One region of the Mesorhizobium sp. WSM4813 genome, then DNA from elsewhere that is predicted to be linked to it. Evidence: riboswitches for the same ligand, from Rfam matches in the RefSeq annotation. Region 1 holds a riboswitch; each other region holds the start of a gene.
The links. Region 1 has a riboswitch for thiamine pyrophosphate ahead of AC0L25_RS11500 (YkoF family thiamine/hydroxymethylpyrimidine-binding protein). Riboswitches for the same ligand answer to the same signal wherever they lie in the genome.
Positions count from the first base shown of each region.

Region 2: linked by a shared signal. The riboswitch ahead of AC0L25_RS16620 (YkoF family thiamine-binding protein) and the one ahead of AC0L25_RS11500 (YkoF family thiamine/hydroxymethylpyrimidine-binding protein) in region 1 are both predicted to bind thiamine pyrophosphate.
Region 3: linked by a shared signal. The riboswitch ahead of thiB (thiamine ABC transporter substrate binding subunit) and the one ahead of AC0L25_RS11500 (YkoF family thiamine/hydroxymethylpyrimidine-binding protein) in region 1 are both predicted to bind thiamine pyrophosphate.

Region 1 is NZ_JBVVQU010000016.1:44,027-46,283, forward strand. Features, by position in the region: gene AC0L25_RS11495 (alcohol dehydrogenase family protein) at 1-683, shown strand, start outside; gene AC0L25_RS11500 (YkoF family thiamine/hydroxymethylpyrimidine-binding protein) at 693-1,301, opposite strand; TPP riboswitch at 1,292-1,404, opposite strand; gene AC0L25_RS11505 (aspartate aminotransferase family protein) at 1,550-2,257, opposite strand, start outside.
Region 2 is NZ_JBVVQU010000025.1:85,030-87,286, forward strand. Features, by position in the region: gene AC0L25_RS16610 (ABC transporter ATP-binding protein) at 1-243, opposite strand, end outside; gene AC0L25_RS16615 (ABC transporter permease) at 240-929, opposite strand; gene AC0L25_RS16620 (YkoF family thiamine-binding protein) at 1,065-1,268, opposite strand; TPP riboswitch at 1,259-1,371, opposite strand; gene AC0L25_RS16625 (sulfite exporter TauE/SafE family protein) at 1,733-2,257, shown strand, end outside.
Region 3 is NZ_JBVVQU010000056.1:26,598-28,854, reverse strand. Features, by position in the region: gene AC0L25_RS26150 (ABC-F family ATP-binding cassette domain-containing protein) at 1-26, opposite strand, end outside; gene AC0L25_RS26145 (thiamine diphosphokinase) at 35-673, opposite strand; TPP riboswitch at 777-891, shown strand; gene thiB (thiamine ABC transporter substrate binding subunit) at 935-1,948, shown strand; gene thiP (thiamine/thiamine pyrophosphate ABC transporter permease) at 2,197-2,257, shown strand, end outside.

The sequences.
Region 1 (2,257 bases):
ACCAGGCCGTGCCGGCCGACAACGCCCATGTTGTCGACACCAATCTGACCGATGTCGAACTCGCCACCTTCTGCTGCGCCTATCTCACCGGCGAACAGATGCTGGAACGCGCCGCGTTGAAGGCCGGCGAGCGCGTGCTGGTCACCGGCGCCTCCGGCGGCGTCGGCTCCGGCATCGTGCAGCTGGCGCGGGCGCGCGGCGCCATTCCCTATGCCGTCGTCGGCAAGGGCAAGGAACAGGCGGTGCTCGACATCGGCGCCGAGGCAGTGATCACCCGTGGCGTCGCTGACCTGGCGGCTGCGGTAAATGGGGCGGCAGGCGGACAGCCGATCGACGTGGTTGCCGACTTGGTCGGCGGCGCGATCTTCAATGACCTCTTGCGCATCCTTCGGCCCGAAGGCCGCTACACCACGGCCGGCGCGATTGCTGGCCCGGTCGTGCAGCTCGATCTGCGCACCATGTATCTCAAGCAGTTGCAGCTGCACGGGTCCAGCCAAGGCACGCGACACGATTTCCGCCGCATCGTCCACTACATCGAGGAGAAGAACATCCGGCCGCTGGTCGGCGGTGTCTACAGGCTCTCCGATTTCCACCGCGCCCAGGCGGATTTCATCGCCAAGGACTTTGTCGGCAAACTGGTGGTCGTTCCGGATGCCGTTTCGGATTTCGCTGTAATCCGTTGACAACCAACACTAACAAGATGTCGGGCTGTTCGCTGACACGGTGAGATCGAGCGCGACATGGCCTTGCGGGGCGCCGAAGCGAAGGAAGGCTTCCGACAGCGTCGCAAACACCGGCCCGGCGTCACCGCTCAGCTTCGTGCAGAAGTTCTTCGATCTGTCGAAGACGCCCGAGGTCTTGAGAAAGTCGATGCAGCCGTAGATCTCGTCCATGTGATGGCCCTCGCCGAGCGGATAGAGCGAGAACTGCGCGGCGACCTGTTGTCCGTTTTTTTTCGCGCTGTCGACATGCGCCCGCGCCGCACCGATGCGCTCGGTCAGAGACAGTCCGTGGCTGCTTCCGGAAATCGGTGTGCAGATCGGATCGTCGGGCTCGCCAGGGCAGCCGCGCGACACCGTCGCCGACAACACGCAATGCGCGCCACCTGCCGCCGCCGAGGCGAACAGATCGCGCATGGCCGGGAAAAGCTGTTCGGGCGGGCCGACGATCAGCGTCGAGATGTCGTCGGTCTCGATGCGGAAATTCGGCCGATAGGAATCCATCGCCGAAATTGCTCTAAGGATGACGCCGACGAAATCGTCGCACATCGGATACAGGGAAATCTGTGCACCTGAAAACATAGTCGCCTCGCTCCGCTGGCATTACCCAGATCAGCTTGAGGGACCGAAGGCTTGGCACCTTCCATCTCAGCCCCGGCAATACGGAGCGCCCCTGTCGATAGGGTGGACGTAGCACCGGCGCGGTGGATGTTCAAGTAGGATCCCGGGGCAATCGCTTCAGACCAATTGCCGAGCGTGGCGCCGCCAGCGAAGCTGCCGACTTCGCCAATCACCAACGCCCATTCAGCCTCTGCCTTCGGACGACCTGATCAGCTCAGTGACCCGACCTGCTTGACCGCGGCTTCGAGCGATCTTTCAAACGCGTCTACCACCTGATCGACCTGGGGCTCGGTGATGATGAGCGGCGGGCAGAAGGCCAGCGCGTCGCCCATGTTGCGCGAGATGACGCCGTTCTGCTGCATAAAACCGTTGACGAGCCCGCCCAGCGCGCCGGCCGTCTCCCACGGCGTCTTGTCCGCCTTGTCGCCAACCAGTTCGACCGCCGCGATCAGGCCGACGCCGCGCACCTCGCCGACAAGCGGGTGCGGAGCGAGCTCGCGCAGCCGCTTCTGCATATGCGCGCCGACCGTGCGCGCATTGCCGACAAGGTCGCGTTCCTCGATCAGCTTCAGGTTCTCGAACGCGACCGCCGCCGCGACTGGATGACCGCCGCCTGTGAAGCCGTGGCCGAAGGTGCCGATGCGATTGCTTTCGTCGGCAATCGGCTCGAAAACCTTTTCGTTGATCAGCAAGGCTGAGATCGGCAGGTACGAGGAAGAAATCTGCTTCGACAGCACCATGATGTCTGGCCTAATGCCGAAGGTCTGCGAGCCGAACATTTCGCCGGTTCGGCCAAAACCGCAGATGACCTCGTCGGCGACGAGCAGGACGTCGTATTTCGACAGGACCGCCTGAATCTTCTCCCAATAGCCGGCCGGGGGAACGATGACGCCGCCGGCGCCCATGATGGGCTCGCC
Region 2 (2,257 bases), on a different contig from region 1:
GTGCTGCGGCATGAAGGCAAAAGGTCGGCGCGCGTCGGCCAGTGGCCGCCCATCGAAGTCGACATCGCCGGCGTGGCCTTCGAGACTGCCCGTCAGCAACCTGAAGATAGTGGACTTGCCGGCTCCGGAGGGGCCGAGGATTGAAACGAGTTCGCCCGGCTCGACATGCAGGGTGATGCCGGCAAGCACGTCGATGTCGCCAAAACGCTTGCTGACGTCGCGCAGCTCCAGCCGCCTGCTCATGATTTTCGTGCGCCATCGAGCCGCTCCCATGGCGCGGCGACGCGCTGGATCAGCACCGTAGCGGCAAACAGGACCAGGGTGAGCAAGGCGCTGACCAGCACGGGCGCCAGCACGAGATCGGGCCGGAAATTGTTCTTGGCGTTGAGCATGTAGATGCCGAGCCCTTTGGCAGCACCGGCATATTCCGCGAAGATGGCGCCCACCACGGCATAGGTGATCGAGATGCGCAGTCCGGCAAAGAAATAGGGCAGCGAGGAGGGCAGGCGGGCCAGCAGGAAAATGCGCATGCGGGAAGCGCCCATCGAACTCAGAAGCGCCGAAATGTCTCGATCCGTCGATTCGTAACCCTGCACCAGCGCGACCAGCATGGGAAAGAAAGTCACGAGGGCGACCAGCATGATCTTCGGCGTGAGCCCGAAGCCGAACCAGAGAACGACTAGCGGGGCGATCGCCACCAGCGGCAGCGTCTGGCTGATGATGAACACCGGGAACAGGGCGCGGCGCAGCGGCTTGAAGAAGTCGATCAGCACCGAAAGGATGAAGGCAACGGCCAGCGAGCAGGCGAAACCCGCCAATGTAGCGCTGATCGTCGGCACGGTGTTGTCGAACAGCGCCTGGCGCTGCTGGATGGCCTGGGCGAGGACGCGTGACGGCGCGGGCAGCGTGGTGGGCGAGATGCCCGAGATGCGCGCATAGAGCTACCAAGCCAAAACCAGCGCGCCGACCGATAGAAGGACCGGTCCGACCTTGGCGAACAAGGCTGCGATTCGCGGTGCGGCGGAGAAAGGTTGGGACATGCGAGACCTCCGGCGCGAAAAGGATCAGCGCAGGGTCGGGCTGTTGGCCGAAACCGTAAGCTCGATCGTGACATGGCCATCGAGGGGGCCGACCGGCAGCGTCGAAATATCGTCTGTGCCTATGCGCAACGGATCGCGACAAGGGTCGAGCGCATCGAGCGCGGAGATGATGACGCCGACGAAATCGCCGGTTGTCGGATAAAGAAAAATCTGTGCGTCAGAAAACATCGCCCGCCTCGCTCCGCTGGTATTATCCAGATCAGCTCTAGGGTTTACGGGCTAGCAGCCCATCTCTCAGCCCCGACGATACGGAGCACCCCTGTGGATGGCGGCAATTAAACAGATATGGGGTAGAGCTGCAAGCCTGCGTCCGACCTGGAAACCTCAGGTCGGCGGAGGTGCGGCTTGAGCGACTGACGTGGTCTTTCGAGGAAGGTCGATTAATGCGCGGCTTCAACTTAAGAGGGTGCCAACCCAGCATCGTGTTCGAGATCGCCTGAATGTTCTGAGAAGCTAAATGACTTTGAAAGTGTAAGGAAGGCGTGGATCGAGCGGACAGTTTCCCATTCGTCGTCACCATTATCGATCCCAGGCGTTTGGTGAATTGTGGAAGCATGAAGGCATAAATTGCGTACGTTGAGGCAGCGGGTTTCTCTTTCGCCAATTACAACCGCGCTTTGTTGGAGAGCCAAATGCAAGAATTCATTCTTTTTGCGCTCGTGGGGTTTGTAGCGCAAGCTGTGGACGGGGCTCTCGGCATGGCCTACGGCGTGGTTTGCTCGACAACACTGCTGGGGTTTGGCGTTTCTCCTGCACACGCTTCGGCTTCAGTTCACGCGGCTGAGCTGTTTACCACTGCGGCCTCGGGCTCGGCTCACCTCTATCACCGCAATATCGACTGGAAACTTTTCTGGCGGCTGATGCCGTTTGGCGTGCTCGGCGGCGTTCTCGGCGCTTTTGTGCTTACGTCGTTTGAAGGGGCCGTCATGAAGCCACATGTGACCACATACCTTGCACTCGTCGGAGCTTGGCTCCTGTTCCGTTCCTTCCGGCGGATCCCAAGCAAGCCGGTTCCTGCAGGCGCGGTAGCTCCGCTTGGACTTGGTGGTGGATTTCTCGACGCCGCAGGGGGTGGCGGCTGGGGACCCATCGTAACGACGGGCCTTCTCGGTTTTGGCGGGACGCCCCGCTATGTTATCGGAACGGTTAATGCCAGC
Region 3 (2,257 bases), on a different contig from region 1:
TCGAGATTGAGAAGTGGCGGCGCCATGTCAGCTTTCAGGTAAGGGGAAATGGGTGTCCGAGCAACAGCGCGCGGCCGCTGCCCAGCGCGATTTCGAGCCGGCCCTTGACCTCATTGGAAATGGTCAGTGACGAGCCGAATGCCACCTCGACATGGTTCAGCGGCCATTTGGCGCCGGTCACGGTCAGGCCGGAAAGGTCGGAAAAGCCGAGAATCGAAAACAGCGTGCCATCGGCGTAGTCGAAGCCGGCCTTTCCGCGAAGCAAGGGGATGCCTTCCTGTGCGCCGCTGGTCAAAAGCACCTCCGTGCCTGCCTCGGCCAGTCGGACGCTGAGCGCCAGGTGCAGGAAGGTGTGGTCGGTGCGCTTGCCGCCGAACGCGCCGGCGAGCACGAGGCTGGTCGCGCCGCGTTCGAGCGCGGCGGCGATAGCCAGTTCGCCGTCGGTCTTGTCCTTTTCTGCCGGAAACACCTGGCGGGGCACGGCGGCCAGTTCGTCCGGCAAATCCGCCGGCACCGAATCGAAGTCGCCGACCCAGAGTTCCGGCGTCAGGCGCAGCGTCCGGGCATGGCTCATGCCGGCGTCGGCGGCGATGACACGGGAGCCTTCGACCTGGCGGTCGAGCAGCGGCGTGCGGATTAGATCGCCGCCAAGCAGAATGGTGAATTTGCTCATATGCGTGGCCCTTACCAGCCCTGCTTGCGAAACGGAAGGCCGCGTGCTGGATGCCCGGCAAAACTTCCGCTTGCGCCGCAACTGGGCCGGGCCTATGTGTCGAAACGCTCTAACGGGGTGCTGGACGCGATCTTCGCGGACCAGCTGAGAGGCAACCATGCCAACCCGCTGAACCTGATCCGGTTTGTACCGGCGGAGGGATTAGACGTTTCGGACAGCCCGACGCCTCAATTCCTTTCAACACTAACGAAGGAGGCGCCGATGCGCACGTTTTTATACACTCTTGTTTCGGCAGTGCTGCTTGCGGCGTCCGTTCTCGCCGGCACCGGGCCAGCATCCGCGCAGGAAAAACTCACCGTTTATACCTATGAGAGCTTCACCGCCGACTGGGGTCCTGGCCCCGCGGTGAAGAAGGCCTTCGAGGCCGAATGCGGCTGTACTCTCGAATTCGTCGCGGTCGCCGACGGCGTCGCCCTGCTCAACCGCGTCAAGCTGGAAGGGGCCGCGACCAAGGCCGATATCGTGCTCGGCCTCGACACCAATCTGACGGCGGAAGCCAAGGCCACCGGCCTGTTTTCACCGCATGGCGCCGTCATCGACGTCAATGTGCCAGGCGGCTGGAGCGACGATATTTTCGTGCCGTTCGACTATGGCTATTTCGCCGTCGTCTACGACACCGAAAAGCTCAAAAACCCGCCGAAGAGCCTGAAGGAATTGGTCGAGGGCGATGCCGATGAGAAGATCGTCATCCAGGATCCGCGCACCTCGACGCCCGGTCTCGGCCTGCTGTTGTGGGTGAGGTCGGTTTATGGCGACAAGGCGCCGGAAGCCTGGGCCAAGCTTAAGGCAAAAGTCCTCACCGTGACGCCGGGCTGGAGCGAGGCCTACGGCCTGTTCACCAAGGGCGAGGCGCCGATGGTGCTGTCCTACACCACCTCGCCGGCCTACCACATGGTTGCCGAAAACACCGAGCGCTATCAGGCAGCGTCCTTCGAGGAGGGCGAGTATCTGCAGATCGAGGTTGCCGGCATAACCACCACGGGTGCGAAGAACCCGTTGGCGAAACAGTTCATCGCCTTCATGACCGGGCCGAAATTCCAGGATGTCATTCCCGAGACCAACTGGATGTTCCCGGCCGGCAAGACCGAGAAGCCGCTCAATCCGGCTTTCGACAAGCTCATCAAGCCGACCAAGACTTTGCTGTTCAGCCCCGAAGAGGTCGCCGCGAACCGAAAGGCCTGGGTCGACGAATGGCTGTCGGTGATGAGCGAGTAGCTTGTGATTGAAAGATGATTACTCTACGGCGCCCCCCTCTGTCCTGCCGGACATCTCCCCCACAAGGGGGGAGATCGGATGTCACTTCCGCTTTCGCCAATCGCAACAGTCGAAAGATTGAGGCGAGGGTGAAGCTGCCAATCTCCCCACTTGAGGGGGAGATGTCCGGCAGGACAGAGGGGGGTGGGCGGGAACTCGACCTCAGCCATATTTTTTGCTTCGACGATCGTTGAACTAGGCAGGGCGGCATGCACACTGGCCATCCTACCGATCCCCGCGTCACCGCCGGCACCATCGCGCTTGCCGCTG